One region of the Pseudomonas fungipugnans genome, then DNA from elsewhere that is predicted to be linked to it. Evidence: predicted binding sites of a transcription regulator. Region 1 holds the regulator's gene; each other region holds the start of a gene.
The links. The regulator sigma-54, encoded in region 1, starts transcription at its own class of promoters, with help from an activator protein. The targets are predictions, from matches to a motif close to ANTGGCATNNANNTTGCTNT.

Region 1 (6,091 bases):
CGGCGGCCGAAAACCTGGGCCTTGCGCCTTGGGGCGCCAGCGGTTTGATCAGCTTGGGCATCATGCTCGGGGCGTTGGGGCTGTTTCTGGTGGATCGCAAAGTCTCTGGCGCTTCCCCGACAACGCGAGTGAGGACGCATGAGCATCCTGTTATCCCGCCACGGATCTGGCTGTTCGTCTTTGCGATCATTGCCCACAACATTCCTGAAGGCATGGCCGTCGGTGTTTCAGCGGGCGGGGGGATGCCCGATGCCGACAGTCTTGCGATGGGCATTGCTTTGCAGGATGTGCCTGAAGGGTTGGTGATTGCGCTGGTATTGGCCGGGGCAGGGATGTCGCGGGTCAGGGCGTTCCTGATCGGCGCCGCTTCAGGGCTGGTGGAACCGGTGTTTGCGCTGCTGTGCGCCTGGCTGGTGAGCCTGGCTGAAGTGCTGTTGCCTTTGGGGTTGGCATTGGCAGCGGGGGCGATGCTACTGGTGGTGACGCATGAAATCATTCCCGAGTCGCGGCGCAATGGTCACGACAAGCTCGCCAGCCTTGGGCTGTTGATCGGGTTTTGTCTGATGATGGTGATGGATACGGCTTTGGCTTGATTACCTTTTGTGGCGAGGGCGCTTTGTTCCCTCGCCACAAAAGGCGGTCTTGCTTATGCGTTACTCGCCTTCGTCGAAGAAGTTGTTGATCAGGTTTACCAGGGCCTGTAACGCCTCATCCGCTTGCTCACCTTCGGTACTCAAGTGAATTTTTGTGCCCTTGCCAGCTGCCAGCATCATCATCGCCATGATGCTTTTACCGTCGACCATCGATTCAGGTGTGCGCCCGGCCCTGATCTGGCAGGGGAACTGGCCCGCCACGCCAACAAATTTCGCAGAAGCACGGGCATGCAGGCCCAGCTTGTTAATAATTTCAATTTCCAGAGCAGGCATCGCGGTGTGAATCCTTTAGCTGAGGTCGCGGTGGCGAACCTGGACGTTCTTCAGGGATTGTTGCAGGACCTGGCCCAGACGTTCAGTCAGGTAGACGGAGCGGTGATGCCCGCCGGTACAGCCAATGGCAATGGTGACGTAGGCACGGTTGCTGGCGGCAAAGCGGGGCAGCCATTTGAGCAGGTACGAGGAGATGTCCTGGAACATCTCCTCGACATCCGGTTGCGCTGCCAGATAATCGGCCACCGGTTGATCCTGTCCCGACAGCGCGCGCAATTCCGGCTTCCAATAGGGGTTCGGCAAGCAGCGCACGTCGAACACCAGGTCCGCATCCACCGGCATGCCACGCTTGAACCCGAAGGACTCAACCAGGAACGCGGTCCCGGGCTCCGGCTGGTTCAGCAGGCGCAGCTTGATGGTGTCGCGCAGCTGGTACAGGTTCAGGTTAGTGGTGTTGACCTTGAGGTCGGCCAGGTCGGCAATGGGCCCCAGCAGATGCGTTTCGTCTTCAATGGCTTCTGCCAGTGAGCGATTGCCGCTGCTCAACGGGTGGCGACGGCGGGTTTCGGAAAAGCGCTTGAGCAGGGTTTCTTCGTCGGCGTCCAGGTACACCACATCGCACTGGATGTGCCGGCTGCGGACTTCTTCAAGCAATTCGGGAAAACGCGACAGGTGGCTGGGCAGGTTGCGCGCATCAATCGACACAGCGACCAGTGGCTGTGCGAGTTCGGTGTGAATCAATGCACGTTCGGCCAGTTCCGGCAGTAACCCGGCGGGCAGGTTGTCGATGCAGTAGTAGCCGTTGTCCTCAAGGACATCGAGCGCGGTACTTTTACCTGAGCCGGAGCGGCCACTGACAATGATCAAGCGCATGATTACTGACCGTTTTGCTCGCTCAGGACAACCTGATACAAGGCTTCGTTGCTTGGGGCGCTGCGCAGGCGATCACGGACTTCCTTGCGATCAAGCATGCTGGCGATCTGACGAAGCAATTCAAGGTGGGCATCGGTGGCCGCTTCCGGGACCAGCAGCACAAACAGCAGGTCAACCGGAGCACCGTCGATGGCATCAAAATCAATCGGAGCGTCCAGGTGCATCAGGGCGCTGATGGGCGAAGTACAGCCCTTGAGCCGGCAGTGGGGAATGGCGATGCCGTTGCCAAAACCGGTGGAACCGAGTTTTTCACGGGCAATCAGAGCCTCGAAGACATCTTGCATCTCCAGATCCGGTACTTCCCGGGCGATCAGGTTGGCAATTTGTTCGAGGGCTTTCTTTTTACTGCCACCCGGCACGTTCACCAAGGAACGGCCGGGGGTCAGGATGTTTTCAAGTCGGATCATGGGTTGGGAGTGTTAACGACCGGTTGCGCCTTGAAGCTGGCGCTGGGTCTTTTCCTTATGCTTTAGGAGTTGGCGATCCAGTTTGTCGGTGAGCAGGTCGATTGCCGCATACATGTCGTCATGTTCGGCGTTGGCGACCACTTCACCGCCGGGTATATGCAGCGTGGCTTCGATTTTCTGTTTCAGCTTTTCGACCGTCATCGTGACTTGCACATTGGTGATCTTGTCGAAATGCCCGGCGATCTTCTTGAGTTTTGCCTCAACGTACTCGCGCAGGGGGGGAGTCACTTCCAGTTGGTGTCCACTGATGTTGACTTGCATACAGCTTCTCCTTCGTTGCCAGTGCATAAAGCGGCAGGTAGGAATACCTGCCACTGGAACGCTGTGCTGTGGCTTACATCAACCGCTTGCGTTCGCTCGAAGGCGCGATCCCCAGGGATTCGCGGTACTTGGCGACGGTGCGGCGAGCCACCTGAATGCCTTGTGCCTCCAGTAAACCAGCGATCTTGCTGTCACTCAACGGCTTTTTCTGATTTTCCGCGGCAACCAGTTTTTTGATGATCGCGCGGATCGCCGTGGACGAGCATTCGCCGCCTTCGGAGGTGCTGACGTGGCTGGAGAAAAAGTATTTCAGTTCATAAATACCCCGAGGGGTGTGCATGAATTTTTGCGTGGTCACCCGGGAAATCGTCGATTCGTGCATGCCGACCGCTTCGGCGATGTCATGCAGTACCAGCGGTTTCATGGCTTCGTCGCCGTATTCGAGAAAGCCGCGCTGATGCTCGACGATCTGGGTGGCCACTTTCATCAGGGTTTCATTACGGCTTTGCAGGCTCTTGATGAACCAGCGGGCTTCCTGCAGCTGATTGCGCATGAAGGTGTTGTCGGCGCTGGTGTCGGCGCGGCGCACGAAACCGGCGTACTGGGCGTTGACCCGCAGCCGTGGCACCGACTCCTGATTCAGCTCCACCAGCCAGCGCTCGTTGTCCTTGCGCACGATCACATCGGGTACGACGTACTCGGCTTCGCTGGACTCGATCTGCGAGCCAGGGCGCGGGTTGAGGCTCTGTACCAGTTCGATGACTTGGCGCAGTTCATCTTCCTTGAGCTTCATGCGGCGCATCAGTTGGCCGTAGTCGCGGCTGCCCAACAGGTCGATGTAGTCAGTGACCAGGCGTTTTGCCTCGGCCAGCCAGGGCGTTTTGGTTGCGAGCTGGCGCAATTGCAGTAACAGGCACTCGCCCAGGTTGCGGGCGCCGATGCCGGCCGGTTCGAATTGCTGGATGCGGTGCAGGACGGCTTCGATTTCGTCCAGTTCGATGTCCAGCTCCGGATCGAAGGCCTCAAGGATTTCCTCAAGGGTTTCGTCCAGGTAGCCCTGATTGTTGATGCAGTCGATCAGGGTGACGGCGATCAGGCGGTCGGTGTCGGACATCGGTGCCAGGTTCAATTGCCAGAGCAGGTGGCTTTGCAGGCTTTCGCCTACGGATGTGCGGGTGGTGAAATCCCACTCGTCGTCATCGTTGCTCGGCAGGCTGCTGGCGCTGGTCTGGTAGACGTCTTCCCAGGCGGTGTCGACGGGCAGCTCGTTGGGAATTCGCTCGTTCCAGTCGCCTTCCTCTAGGTTATCCACCGTGGGGGCGGTTTCCTGGTAGGAGGGCTCTTGAATATCGGCGTTGGGTTGCTGTTCGGCTTTGTCGGCCAGGGGATCGGCATTATCGAAGTCGTCGCCTTCTTCCTGGCGTTCGAGCATCGGATTGGACTCCAGGGCCTCCTGGATTTCCTGTTGCAGGTCCAGGGTCGACAATTGGAGCAGGCGGATGGCCTGTTGCAGCTGCGGTGTCATCGTCAGCTGCTGGCCCATTCTCAAGACTAGCGATGGTTTCATGGCTGGGGCTTAACACCTTATTCGCCGGCGCACATGCGCCATCCACTACAGGGCGCCGAAGCGCCAAACATAAGCAAATTATATGCCCGAAACCGCAGCGTTTGCCTAGAGCGCTGTAACAATAAAAACCTATAAAGCTTTATTGACAGGGTGCCCTTGCTGAAAGCCGAACATCTTTGAAGCGCAGTGTTTGCCTAGAGCGCTGTAACAATAAAAAACGATTGATTTTTTATTGAAGCAAGCGCCCGGACAATCCGCCAGACACTTCAGCGCTTACAGGCGGAACTCATGGCCCAGATACACTTCCTTGACCAGCTCGTTGGCCAGGATGGTGGCGGAGTCGCCTTCGGCGATCAGCTGGCCATCGTTGACGATGTAGGCGGTTTCGCAGATGTCCAGGGTTTCACGGACGTTGTGGTCGGTGATCAGCACGCCAATGCCTTTGGCCTTGAGGTGATGGATGATCTGTTTGATGTCGCCCACCGAAATCGGGTCCACACCGGCGAAGGGTTCGTCGAGGAGGATGAATTTGGGTGCGGTCGCCAGCGCCCGGGCGATTTCCACGCGGCGGCGTTCACCACCGGAGAGGCTCATGCCCAGGTTGTCGCGGATGTGGCTGATGTGGAATTCCTGCAGCAGGCTTTCCAGCTCCTTGCGACGACCGGCCTTGTCGAGCTCCTTGCGGGTCTCGAGGATGGCCATGATGTTGTCGGCCACCGACAATTTGCGGAAGATCGACGCTTCTTGCGGAAGATAGCCGATACCTGCCTTTGCACGGCCGTGCATTGGCTGGTGGCTGACGTCCAGGTCGTCGATCAGTACGCGACCCTGATCGGCCTGTACCAGGCCTACGATCATGTAGAAGCAGGTGGTCTTGCCGGCGCCGTTAGGGCCGAGCAGGCCAACGATCTGGCCGCTGTCGATGGACAGGCTGACGTCACGCACAACCTGGCGGCTCTTGTAGCTCTTGGCCAAATGCTGGGCTTTAAGAGTCGCCATTATTTAGCCTTCTGCTTCGGCGGGATCACCATGTCGATCCGTTGGCGCGGAGTGGTGATTGGCGCGCCATTGGCACGACCGGCAGTTGCAACCTGTTTCACCGTGTCATAGACGATTTTCTCGCCTTCGGTGGTGCTGCCATCGTCGCTGATCACTTTGGCCTGATCGATCAGTACAATGCGATTTTGCTGGGCATGGTACTGAATGGTCTTGCCATAGCCTTTGACCGGCTGCGGGGAGTCGATTTTCTGCTTCTGCTCGAAATACGCCAGGTTGCCCACGGAGGTGACGACATCGATGTCGCCGGCGGGGGTGCGAGTCAGCGTCACGGTATTGCCCTTGACGATCATCGAGCCTTGAGTAATGACGACGTCGCCCTTGTAGGTGGCGATGCCTTGCTTGTCATCCAGCTGCGCGTCGTCGGCTTGAACGCGGATAGGCTGTTCGCTATCGTTCGGCAGAGCCCAGGCGCTCACGCTTCCCAGTGCTGCGCCCAGACTGAGCAAAATAGGGAGGGTTTTAACGAGCCTCATACTGTCCTCTTACGTTCGATAGCAGGTGTATCCTGCTTTCTTTCAAATACGCTTTCATTCCCGTGCCAAATGACACGCCGCCAGCTCCGTCAATTCTAACGGGTTGCTCGGTCTGCGCATATTGCTGCTGCGGGAACACTGTCATGCGGGTACTGGTAATAATGGTGTCACGGTTCTTTTCGTCGGTGCGTGCAATACGCACCGAGTCGATCAGTTCTACCTGTGTACCGTCCGGATTGACCTCGCCGCGCAAGCTCGTCACATGCCACGGGTATTCACTGCCGCGGTACATGTTCAGGTCGGGGTTGGTCAGCAGCGACACGTCGCTCGCCTTCAAATGCTCGACCTTGTCGGACGTCAGGTCATATTGCAAACCACCGTCCGGCAGGAACTGCATGCTGTGGG
Region 2 (6,091 bases), 710 kb from region 1:
CGCGCATCGGCGACGCGAGTCGACGAAACGGTGTTGTCGGTTGCAATGTCATCGGCGCGAACCAGACCGGCGATGCGCACCAGTTCGTCACCAGAGTTGAGCGTCATCCACTTCTCGCCACGCACGGCGATGATGCCGTTGGGCAACACGTCGGCGACGGTCACGGTGATCGAACCGGTCAGGCTGTTGCTCTGCCCGGATTTGCTGGCGCCGTTGGTGGCACGGTCGCCGCTGTAGCCGGCGTTGAGACTCAAGTCACCACTGCCCACCGGGTTATTGGTGGTCAGGCCGCCACCGAACAACGACGTCAGGCCAATGCTGGTCTTGCTGGTCTTGTCGATCTGCGAGTTGGCGCCCTTGCTGGCCTGGGTCTTCTCGTTCAGGGTGATGGTGATGATGTCACCGACCCGGAATGCCTTGCGGTCGCTGTACAGGTTCTGTTCGAAACCGGCCTGATAAATCGAGCCATTGTTGGCGGCAGCCGGCAGCGGCGTTCGCGGCAACACCGGGGCGTAGTACGGGTCATTGGGCTTGGGCGTCGGCGCGACGCAGCCCGCGAGCGAGACCACCCCACTCAGTGCCAAAACAGATACAAAGCGTTTCATGACCCTACCTCACGGTGCTGCAGGCGGCTTCATGCCGCCTCATAGACTTGATTACAGATTCTGCGTTACGAACGAGAGCATCTGGTCGGCGGTGGAGATCACCTTGGAGTTCATCTCGTAGGCGCGCTGAGTGGTGATCATGTTGACCATCTCCTCAACGGTGCTGACGTTGGAGCCTTCCAGGGTGTTCTGCAGCGTGGTGCCGAAACCGTTCAGGCCTGGCGTGCCGATTTGCGGCGCGCCGCTGGCGGCGGTTTCCAGGAACAGGTTGTTACCCACTGCCTGCAGACCGGCCGGGTTGATGAAGTCGGCGGTTTGCAGATTGCCGATCACCTGGGTGGCTGCGTTGCCGGGAACGGTAATGGACACCGTACCGTCAGTACCGACCGTGAAGCTCTGGGCATTGTTCGGAATGACAATGGCCGGCTCCAGGGCGAAACCGCTGGCGTTCACGATCTGGCCGTTGGAGTCGAGGTGGAAGGTGCCGTCACGGGTGTAGGACGTGGTGCCGTCCGGTTGCAGAATCTGGAAGAAACCGCGACCGTCGACCGCCAGGTCCAGTGGCTGTTCGGTGGTTTGCAGGCTGCCGGCGGTGAAGTTTTTCTGGGTGCCGACGATGCGTACACCGGTACCCAATTGCAGACCGGACGGCAGTTCGCTGTCCTGGGTCGACTGGGCGCCAGGCTGGCGTTTGATCTGGTACAGCAAGTCCTGGAACTCGGCGCGGTCACGTTTGAAACCCGTGGTCGAGACGTTCGCCAGGTTGTTGGAAATGGTGGTCAGGTTGGTGTCCTGGGCGGACAGACCTGTTTTGGCAACCCATAGAGCCGGAAGCATTCGATTCTCCTCGTGCGCCTGTTTTACGGCGCGACGTTCTGATAATTAGCTGATCTGCAAGACCCGAGCCATGGCCTGGTCATCGTCTTTGGCGGTGTTCATCATCTTGATGTGCAGCTCGAACTGCTTGGACAAGGCCAGCACCGAGGTCATCTCTTCCACGGCATTGACGTTGCTCGACTGAAGGAACCCGGACACCAGCTTGACGCCGGCATCGGCTTGCGCCGGCTTGCCGTCGGTGGTGTGGATCGCACCGTCCAGGCCTTTGGTCATGTTCTTGATGTCAGGATTGACCAGCTTGATGCGGTCGATTTCAGCGATCACGCGCGGGCCTTCACCCATCGAACGAATGCTGATCGTGCCGTCTTCACCGATTTCGATCTTCTGCTCAGGCGGCACGGCAATCGGCCCGCCATTGCCCATGACCGGCATACCGTTGCCGGCCCGCAGCACGCCCAGGGCGTCAACGTTCAGGCTGCCGGTGCGCACATAGCTTTCGCTGCCATCAGGGCTTTGCACGGCAATGAAACCGTTACCGGTTACTGCCACGTCGAGGTCGCGACCGGTCTCAACCATCGAGCCAGACGAAAAGTCGGTGGCTGGACGCTCGGTCATGGCGTAGGCACGCGCCGGAAAGCTGTCACCAAACACCGGCATCGAACGGGCCTGTTCCAGATCCTTCTGAAAACCGTTGGTGGAGATGTTCGCCAGGTTGTTGGCATGAGCCTTCTGCGCCAGTGCATTCTGGCTGGCGCCGGTCATTGCCACATAAAGGTACTTGTCCACAGTCTTTCCTCTGCATGCCGGGCGTTTGCCGCCCACCGCTGTACTGCTGAGCGATAAGCAATTTGCAGACCAACTTTTTTCTGACAGCGCGAGACCCGGCAAACAAAGGACTTGGGGGATTCAGAGGGGATGGGGGGATTGTGTCAAAGTCGAAAAACCGGCGGCGTTATGCCGGTATGTGGCAACACCCGGCCTGTGCGGCCAGTACACATTTATTGAAGGTGAATCACAATGTGTGGCGAGGGGGCTTGCCCCCGTTCGGCTGCGCAGCAGTCGCAAAACCAGAAAACTCGTGGATATGAAAGATTACAGGGGGCTGCTTCGCAACCCAACGGGGGCAAGCCCCCTCGCCACAAAAGCTCACCACACAGGTCAGGTGTTGTCTTTGCCCACCTCATACTCACGCAATTTATTGGCAATGGTCGTATGCGAAACTCCCAGGCGCTTGCCCAACTGCCGACTGCTCGGATGCTCGGAATACAGTCGCTCCAGCACCGCTTTCTCAAAGCGCCCGACAATCGCATCCAGCCCGCCTTCAAGTGAGAAATCGCCAAGCGGCTGACGCACGCCATAATCCGGCAAACGTATGTGCTCGACCTTGACCATGCCGCCGTCGCACAGGGAAACCGCCTGGAACAACACGTTCTCCAGTTGCCGCACATTGCCCGGCCAATGGTAATGGCTGAGCCGTTCCATCGCCGCCGGCGCCAGTGTCGGCAGCGGGCAGCCGATCTGGCGGCTGGCCTGATCGAGAAAGTGCTCCACCAACGGCGTCAAACCGTCGAGGCATTCGCGTAGCGGTGGAATGTGCAGCGACAGCACGTTCAGGCGGTGATACAGATCCTGGCGAAACTCGCCACGGGCGCACAGTTCCGACAGGTCCACCTGAGTCGCGCAGATGACCCGGACATCCAGATACACCTCTTCATCACTGCCGACACGGCGGAAGCAGCCGTCCTGTAAAAAGCGCAGCAGTTTCACCTGCAAGCGCGGGCTCATCTCACCGACACCATCGAGAAACAGCGTACCGCCCGCCGTCAGCTCCAGCAGCCCGAGCTTGCCCTCGGCCCGCGCACCTTCGAAAGCACCGGGGCCGTAACCGAACAATTCGGTCTCGGCCATCGACTCCGGCAACCCTGCGCAGTTAAGCGCCATCAGCGGCGACTGCCCACGCGGGCTGGCCAGGTGACAGGCCCGCGCCAGCAACTCTTTGCCCGTGCCGGTTTCACCTTCTATCAATAAAGGCGCATCCAGCGGCGCCATGCGCCGGGCTTCGCGCACTACCGCTGCCATCACTTTCGAGCTCTGGAAGATGCTGTCAAAACCACGCAACTCTTGCTTGCGCACGTTGTAGATACGCTCACCAACGCGGTCGGCGCGGTGCAGGGTCAATACCGCACCGGCCATGGCCTCGCTGTCGTCATGCTCTGATTGCAGCGGCGCGATGTCGGCGAGAAACACATCCCCCTTCACCTTCACCCGCAAACCGTTGATCCGCGATTTGTTGGCGCGCACCATTTCCGGCAAGTCGAAATCCTCGGCGTAGCGCGACAGCGGAATCCCAGGCACCTCATCGACCCGCACCCCGAGCAGCTGCGCCGCCGCGCGGTTAGCCGCCACGATCGAGCCGCCCATATCAATCGACAGCACCGGAAATTCCAGCGCACCGAGCAAGGCGTTGAGCTCCATGTGCCGACGCTCGCTGGGCATCAGCCCTACACGCTTGACGCCAAACACCCCGGCAATGCCCTCGAATTTCGCACGCAATGCCTGGAACTGGATATTGATCAGGTTCGGGCAATGCAGATAGATCGCATTGCCATGCTCCCCGCCTACTTCGCCACGGGCGACGTTGATCCCGTACTCCACCAGCAGGTTGAGAATGTCGCGCAGGATGCCGATGCGGTTCTGGCAATGGACTTTGATACGCATTTGAAAGGCCCGAAAGCAGTGAAGTGGAGTGGAATGCCTGAAATGCAACCTGTGGAAGCGAGGCTGCTCGCGAAAGCGGTGTATCAGTCAATATTTCTGTTAACTGGACGGACGGTTTCGCGAGCAGGCTGCTCCCACAGAGGGGTAGTACAACGCCCAATCCTTGACCAGCCGCAGCATTTTTTTGCAGAGGCACAAAGTTAGTCGTCAAGATTATGTGACAGTAATAAGGCTTTTCAAACCGTAAAATCTCAATACCTGCGCCACACCCGCCAATACGTAACGAATTATTTACGAATCTCGGCGAATTTTCCTACGCATCGCTGCGACCACCTGCTGCATCACCGCGCATCTTTGGAGTATCTCTAGAGCCATCGCTGGACATAACAAGAACGAATTCCCCCTTGCAGGAGAGCAGCATGAAGCAGACGCAATACGTGGCCCGCGAGCCCGATGCGCAAGGTTTTATCGACTACCCCGCTGAAGAACACGCGGTGTGGAACACGCTGATCACTCGTCAGCTGAAAGTGATCGAGGGCCGGGCGTGCCAGGAATACCTGGACGGTATCGAGAAGCTTGGCCTGCCTCACGACCGTATTCCGCAGTTGAGCGAAATCAACAAGGTCCTCGGTGAGACCACCGGTTGGCAGGTCGCCCGCGTGCCGGCGTTGATCCCCTTCCAGACCTTCTTCGAATTGCTGGCCAACAAACAGTTTCCGGTGGCGACGTTTATCCGTACCCGCGAAGAGTTGGACTATCTGCAAGAGCCGGACATTTTCCACGAGATCTTTGGTCACTGCCCGCTGCTGACCAACCCCTGGTTCGCTGAATTCACCCACACCTACGGCAAACTGGGCCTGCAGGCTTCCAAGGAAGAACGCGTTTATCTGGCGCGTCTGTACTGGATGACCATCGAGTTCGGCCTGGTCAACACCCCTGAAGGCCAGCGCATCTACGGCGGCGGCATTCTGTCCTCGCCAAAAGAAACCGTTTACTCGCTGTCGGACGAGCCCGAACATCAAGCCTTCGATCCGCTGGAGTGCATGCGCACGCCTTACCGTATCGACATCCTGCAACCGCTGTATTTTGTCCTGCCCAACCTCAAGCGCCTGTTCGACCTGGCCCACGAAGACATCATGGGCATGGTCAAGAAAGGCATGGCGCTGGGCTTGCACGCCCCCAAATTTCCGCCAAAACCCAAGGCGGCCTGAGCGCGCCAATAGTCGCGGCGCGCTGCAAAAAATAGTAACGTCTAACAAGAATCGAATCGGGAAACAGACCATGTCCACTTTGAATCAAGCCCACTGCGAAGCCTGCCAGGCCGGCGCCCCTCAGGTCAGCGACGAAGAGCTGCCGATCCTTATCAAGCAGATCCCTGACTGGAACATCGAAGTTCGCGACAGCATCATGCAACTGGAAAAAGTTTTCCTGTTCAAGAACTTCAAGCACGCCCTGGCCTTCACCAACGCCGTCGGTGAAATCTCCGAAGCCGAAGGCCATCACCCAGGCCTGCTGACCGAATGGGGCAAAGTCACCGTGACCTGGTGGAGCCACTCCATCAAGGGCCTGCATCGCAATGACTTCATCATGGCTGCCCGCACCGACGACGTGGCCAAGACCGCAGAAGGACGCAAGTAATGCACTTCGACGCCATCGGCCGGGTCCCCGGCGACCCGATTCTCGGTCTGATGGAGGCCTATGCGCAGGACCCCAACCCGCGCAAGTTCGACCTGGGCGTGGGTGTCTACAAAGACGCCCAGGGCCTGACGCCGATCCCGCAAGCGGTGAAACTCGCCGAAGCGCGACTGGTGGATCGTCAGAACACCAAGACCTATATCGGCGGCCATGGCGAACCGGCGTTCGGCAAAGTCATCAATGAACTGGTACTGGGCGCCGATTCGGCGCTGATTGCCGAACAGCGGGCCGGCGCC
Region 3 (6,091 bases), 960 kb from region 1:
AAAAAGGAGTGACAGGCGCCGGAGCCGTCGGGAAACTGTCGGCTTTCCGATTGACCGAGTATGGAGTTCCCATGTCAGACCAAAGCCGCCAGATGACCCCCGAAGAAGCTGCTGAATTTGCCGAACAGGTGTTCAACAAAGCGCGCGAGGGCGATGCGGCCATGATGGCGGCGCTGTTGGCCAAAGGCTTGCCGCCAAATCTGCGCAACCACAAGGGCGACACCTTGCTGATGCTGGCCGCCTACCATGGCCATATCGACACGGTAAAAGTGTTGCTGGAACACAAAGCCGACCCGGAAATCCGCAACGACAACGGCCAGAGCCCGATTGCCGGCGCCGCGTTCAAGGGCGACCTGGCGGTGGTCAAGGCGCTCGTCGAGGGTGGCGCCGAAGTTGAAGGCTCGTCTTTCGATGGCCGTACCGCGCTGATGATGGCGGCGATGTTCAACCGCGTTGAAATCATCGACTACCTGATCAGCAAAGGCGCCGACCCGAAAGCCAAGGACGCCAACGGCGTGTCCGCGCTGGACGCGGCCAAGACCATGGGCGCGGTGGACACCACGGCGCAGTTGCAGAAACTCATCGGCTGATCCGATGCCATTCCCTGTGGCGAGGGGGCTTGCCCCCGTTGGGTCGCCCAGCGGCCCCAATCAGCGATCGCGGTCTTTCAGGTAAACAGCGTTTGCCGGGTTTACGACTGCTTCACAGCCGAACGGGGGCAAGCCCCCTCGCCACAGATGCGCTATCCTACGCGGCCTCAAATTTCCCTCGCTACAGGACCCGCCCCATGAAAGCCGCACTCGTCGAACTCATCAGCAAAATCAGCTCCGGGTGCATGGGCGAAGACGAAATCCTGAAAGTCGCCGACGAGGCCGCTCAGGCTTACGCCGACCCCGAGGCTTTTCTGACGGCCAACCCGGACATCCTCTACGACGAGACTTTCCCGATCCCGTTGGGCGAGTGGGTAGTGGTGGGCAGTCTGCCGGAGACCGTGTTGTTCCAGGCCGACACCTATATGGACCTGTTCGCGCAGATCGTCGCCTCCTTCGGCCCGGGCGTTGATTTCAATATCAAGCCCAAGCAACTGGCCAAGACCGAAGCCCTGACCGCGCTCAATCGCATCCAGGTGCAGATGGGCAGCATGAACAAGGAAAACGGCGGCTACGTGCTGATGAACTTCAGCCAATTGCTCGACGATGAGCTGCAAGTGGTACTGGTCTACGGCAACGACGTACCGCGCGTGCTGGAGCTGTGCGCCGAGGTCGGCATCGCGGCGGCGCCGTCCCTGGAAGCGCTGAAAGTGGCGATCCACGTTTAACGCAATAATACGGAACCCTTGTCAGGGCCGACTATCCTAAGAGTGCATGCCACTATCTTGGGAGCGACACCATGGGTTCCACGTTCAACGGCCTGATTGGCCTGATCATCCTTGCCCTGGACATCTGGGCAATCATCAACGTGCTGAAAAGTGGCGCCGAAACCGGGATGAAAATCCTCTGGGTGCTGTTGATCATCCTCCTGCCAGTGCTGGGCCTGATCATCTGGGCGATTGCCGGGCCACGGGGCAATGTGCGGATCTGATCCCTCACAAACAGCACAAAACCCCTGTGGGAGCGAGCCTGCTCGCGAAGGCGCCGGCACATTCGACACCAATGTGGCTGACAGACCGCTTTCGCAGCAGGCTCGCTCCCACAGGGTGGATTGTGGCGGGCCGGCAACTGACGTTCGACCTGTCATGCTCCGCAACGTAGAATGCGCGCCATCCCGGCCAATCGAGCCGAGCGATTGACTATCATGGGCGGGTAACCGTCCGTTGCCAGCCGCATTCACCGGAGCACTTCCCATGAGCACCACCAAGACCAGCGAATACCTGGAAACCCTCTACGAAGGCTACGGCCAGCGTTTTCGCATGGAAAAACTGCTGCACGAAGTGCGCACCGAACACCAGCACCTGGTGATTTTCGAAAACCCGCGCATGGGTCGGGTGATGGCGCTGGACGGTGTGATCCAGACCACCGAAGCCGACGAATTCATCTACCACGAAATGCTCACTCACGTGCCGATCCTCGCCCATGGCAGTGCCAAGCGCGTGTTGATCATCGGCGGCGGTGACGGTGGCATGTTGCGTGAAGTGGCCAAGCACGGCAGCGTCGAGCACATCACCATGGTCGAGATCGACGGCACCGTGGTCGACATGTGCAAAGAATTCCTGCCAAACCACTCCAAGGGTGCATATGACGATCCACGCCTGAACCTGGTGATCGATGACGGCATGCGTTTCGTCGCCACCACCACCGAAAAATTCGACGTGATCATCTCCGATTCCACCGATCCGATCGGTCCGGGCGAAGTGCTGTTCTCCGAGAACTTCTACCAGGCCTGCCACCGCTGCCTGAACGAGGGCGGCATCCTGGTGACCCAGAACGGCACGCCATTCATGCAACTGGGCGAAGTGCAGACCACCGCTGGCCGCCTGCGCAGCCTGTTCCCGGACTGGCATTTCTATCAGGCTGCCGTGCCGACCTACATCGGCGGCGCGATGACCTTCGCCTGGGGTGCAACCAACACCGCCTATCGCAAACTGTCGCGTGAAACCCTGCAACAGCGTTTTGCCGGCAGCGGCATCGTCACCCGTTACTACAACTCGGAAATCCACATCGGCGCGTTCGCCATGCCGCAATACGTGCTGAACGCAATCAACAAGCCGAGTAACGACTAACAATCCCTGATTCAAACTCAATACCCTGTGGGAGCGAGCAAGCTCGCTCCCACAGGTGTTTTTCCATGTCTGAATGTCTGTACGCCGCAATCCGTTTGAACGATCAGTCAGGGCAAAAGTCCAGATAGATGTAAGCCCATTTGCGGGTTTGATCGAGGAGGCACTGATGCAAAAGTGGAAAATCACTTTCCTGGATGATCATGGCGAAACCGTCAATGAAATCTTTGAGTGCGACGAGTGCCCGGATCACGAGCACGCCGCCAAACTCATCAAGGCCCGGTTTCTTCCTGTCGCTGCCGAACTGGATCTGAATGATCTGGAAGGGCGAACGGATGATGCGAGCGTCAAAGACCTGAAAACCCAATACAGCATCCAGATCCTCGGCATTACTCCCATCTGATCCATCATCTGTCACATTTATAACCAGGCCTTGGCAGCAGCGCTTTATTGGCGCTACTCTGCAAACGAGATCAGCGAATGACTCGCTAAGGTCTGGTCTTGTCAGCTACATGCTTGCTTCCCACCGGCAACGTTGTTGCCGCGTCGCTCTCACCATTCGGTTGCGGGCGCTGGGATCGGAAAGTCTATCCATCAATTTGAGGGGGACGTTTCATGAGCACAGCCTATCAAGAAGACATCAGCACCAGCGTGCTGCGCCGCATGAAAGAGGGCGGTTTCGATTTTTCCCGATTCCATCCCATCGAGTTCTACGCCATTTTCCCGGACGAGGAGCGGGCCCGCAGGGCGGCAGGTCATTACCGTTACCGTGGTGAATCATTGAATGCGCAAATCAGTGTGCGCGACGACGGCGCATGGGCGCTCGAACTGAGCAAGGTCATGTACGCGACCTACGATGACATTGGCGATTTCGAGCAGGGTTTCGAGGCGGTGGTCGAGCCTCTGGGCGGCATCATTGAAGGATGGGGCGTCAAGCAGGAGGTACGCGGGTTACTCGCCTAACGCTTCTGTAACACTCGGCAACGGCTGACCCATGGGTTGGCCGTTTTTGTTGGTGGGTTTTAGAAAGGTCTTTTGATCCATAACGTTTCAAAAACCCAAAAAAAACCGCCTGAGCAGGCGGCCAAAGGGAAGTTCGAGAGGTTTTTCAGCAGATGCGCCGATTATCCGCATCGCCGCCCGGGCAGTGAAATCAACTCTGACTATGCTGGTGATAGGCGCCACCATGCGTCGCAATGAAGCGGGGGCGATCAGGCTGGGGCATTTGCTGCACAGGATTGGTGCGAAGGAACGCGGGCAATTATCCAACTGATTGATATAAAAGCGTTTATGCCGATGGCACGGGCCTTGCGAAGCCTAGATGTCCGGGTGACAAGGAGTACGGCATGATCCGCACCTATTTTGATGAGATGTACGATGCCGGTGGCCATGTCCGCCCGCATTATCGGGAGTTTGCCCGTTGGCTGGCCGAAACGCCTGACGAGCTTTTGGCACAACGGCGACGCGAGGCCGATCTGCTGTTCCATCGTGCCGGGATTACCTTCACACTTTATGGTGATGAGCAGGGGACAGAGCGCCTGATTCCTTTCGACACCATTCCCCGCAGCATCCCCGCCAGCGAATGGCGGATCGTCGAACGTGGCTGCATCCAGCGGGTCAAGGCGTTAAACATGTTCCTCGCCGACCTTTATCACGAGCAGCGCATCATCAAGGCCGGCATCATTCCGGCCGAGCAGGTGCTGGCCAACGAGCAATACCAGTTGGCGATGCAAGGGCTGGATCTGCACCGCGATATCTATTCGCACATTTCCGGCGTCGATCTGGTGCGCGATGGCGACGGCACGTACTACGTGCTTGAAGACAACCTGCGTACCCCCAGCGGCGTGAGCTACATGCTCGAAGACCGCAAGATGATGATGCGCCTGTTCCCCGAGTTGTTCGCCGCGCAGCGCATAGCCCCTATCGACCATTACCCGAACCTGTTGCTCGACACCCTGAAAAGCTCCAGCCCGATCGACAACCCGAGCGTGGTAGTACTGACGCCGGGTCGCTTCAACAGCGCGTTTTTCGAGCATGCGTTTCTGGCGCGTGAAATGGGCGTGGAACTGGTGGAAGGCGCGGACTTGTTCGTGCGCGACGACAAGGTGTTCATGCGCACCACAGACGGGCCGAAAGCCGTTGATGTGATCTACCGTCGCCTGGACGATGCGTTCCTTGATCCGCTGGCCTTCAACCCGGACTCGATGCTGGGCGTGCCCGGGCTGTTGTCGTCCTATCGCTCCGGCAACGTGGTGCTGGCCAATGCCATTGGCACCGGCGTTGCGGACGACAAGTCGGTGTACCCGTTCGTGACGGACATGATCCGTTTTTACCTGGATGAAGAACCGATCCTGAAGAATGTGCCGACGTGGCAGTGTCGTAATCCCTCTGAACTGTCCCACGTGCTGGCCCACCTTCCAGAGCTGGTGGTCAAGGAAACCCAGGGCTCAGGCGGTTACGGAATGCTGGTGGGGCCGGCGGCGACCGTAGCGGAAATCGAGTCGTTCCGCGCACGAATCAAAGCCAAGCCCCACGCGTATATCGCGCAACCGACGCTGTCGCTGTCGACCTGTCCGACCTTTGTCGAGAACGGTATTGCGCCACGCCACATCGACCTGCGTCCGTTTGTATTGTCTGGCCGCGAAACCCGGGTTGTGCCCGGCGGTTTGACCCGTGTGGCCCTGCGCGAAGGCTCTCTGGTGGTGAACTCATCCCAGGGCGGCGGAACCAAGGACACCTGGGTGGTCGAGGATTGAAGGAAGCCTGCCATGCTAAGTAGAACTGCCTCGGATTTGTATTGGATGTCGCGTTACCTGGAGCGGGCGGAAAACCTCGCACGGATGCTCGACGTCAGTTATTCGCTGTCGCTGATGCCGCAAGACGGTCGCGGTGACGGTCTGCACGAACTGGCCATGCCGTTGCTGATTACCGGCACGCTGGATGATTATCTGGAGCGCCACGGCGAGTTGCATGCCGAACGGCTGCTGCATTTCTTCGCCCTGGATGCGGCCAACCCGGCGAGCATCTACAGCTGCCTGGGTTCGGCGCGGGCCAGTGCCCATGCAGTTCGTGGGCGAATCACCGCCGACATGTGGGAAAACATCAACGCCACCTGGCTGGAAATTCGCGGCATTGCCGAACAGGGCCTGAGTCGCTACGGCATGAGCCGTTTCTGCGAGTGGATCAAGGAGCGTTCGCACCTGTTTCGCGGCGCGTCCTACGGCACCATCATGCGTAACGATGCGTTCCGCTTCATTCGTCTGGGCACCTTTATCGAAAGGGCGGACAACACCTTGCGCCTGCTCGATGCCCGCTACGAAATGGCCGGCGATCAGGCCGAAGCGGTCAGCGACGGCACGGCGCACGCGTATTACC

Region 2: the regulator sigma-54 is predicted to act here: its motif matches at 2,283-2,302, upstream of POF45_RS24230 (flagellar basal body rod protein FlgF).
Region 3: the regulator sigma-54 is predicted to act here: its motif matches at 4,012-4,031, upstream of POF45_RS25420 (circularly permuted type 2 ATP-grasp protein).

The regions. Positions count from the first base shown of each region.
Region 1 covers NZ_JARBWL010000002.1:1,279,692-1,285,782, forward strand. The annotation lists gene POF45_RS20570 (ZIP family metal transporter) at 1-593, shown strand, start outside; gene POF45_RS20575 (HPr family phosphocarrier protein) at 654-926, opposite strand; gene rapZ (RNase adapter RapZ) at 942-1,799, opposite strand; gene ptsN (PTS IIA-like nitrogen regulatory protein PtsN) at 1,802-2,266, opposite strand; gene hpf (ribosome hibernation-promoting factor, HPF/YfiA family) at 2,279-2,587, opposite strand; gene POF45_RS20595 (RNA polymerase factor sigma-54) at 2,661-4,154, opposite strand; gene lptB (LPS export ABC transporter ATP-binding protein) at 4,428-5,153, opposite strand; gene lptA (lipopolysaccharide transport periplasmic protein LptA) at 5,153-5,686, opposite strand; gene lptC (LPS export ABC transporter periplasmic protein LptC) at 5,673-6,091, opposite strand, start outside.
Region 2 covers NZ_JARBWL010000002.1:1,991,845-1,997,935, reverse strand. The annotation lists gene flgH (flagellar basal body L-ring protein FlgH) at 1-605, opposite strand, end outside; gene flgG (flagellar basal-body rod protein FlgG) at 657-1,442, opposite strand; gene POF45_RS24230 (flagellar basal body rod protein FlgF) at 1,488-2,228, opposite strand; gene POF45_RS24225 (sigma-54-dependent transcriptional regulator) at 2,601-4,160, opposite strand; gene phhA (phenylalanine 4-monooxygenase) at 4,580-5,371, shown strand; gene POF45_RS24215 (4a-hydroxytetrahydrobiopterin dehydratase) at 5,442-5,798, shown strand; gene POF45_RS24210 (amino acid aminotransferase) at 5,798-6,091, shown strand, end outside.
Region 3 covers NZ_JARBWL010000002.1:2,240,672-2,246,762, forward strand. The annotation lists gene POF45_RS25390 (ankyrin repeat domain-containing protein) at 72-590, shown strand; gene POF45_RS25395 (hypothetical protein) at 788-1,318, shown strand; gene POF45_RS25400 (PLDc N-terminal domain-containing protein) at 1,390-1,581, shown strand; gene speE (polyamine aminopropyltransferase) at 1,844-2,719, shown strand; gene POF45_RS25410 (hypothetical protein) at 2,886-3,119, shown strand; gene POF45_RS25415 (ribonuclease E inhibitor RraB) at 3,332-3,679, shown strand; gene POF45_RS25420 (circularly permuted type 2 ATP-grasp protein) at 4,063-5,472, shown strand; gene POF45_RS25425 (alpha-E domain-containing protein) at 5,485-6,091, shown strand, end outside.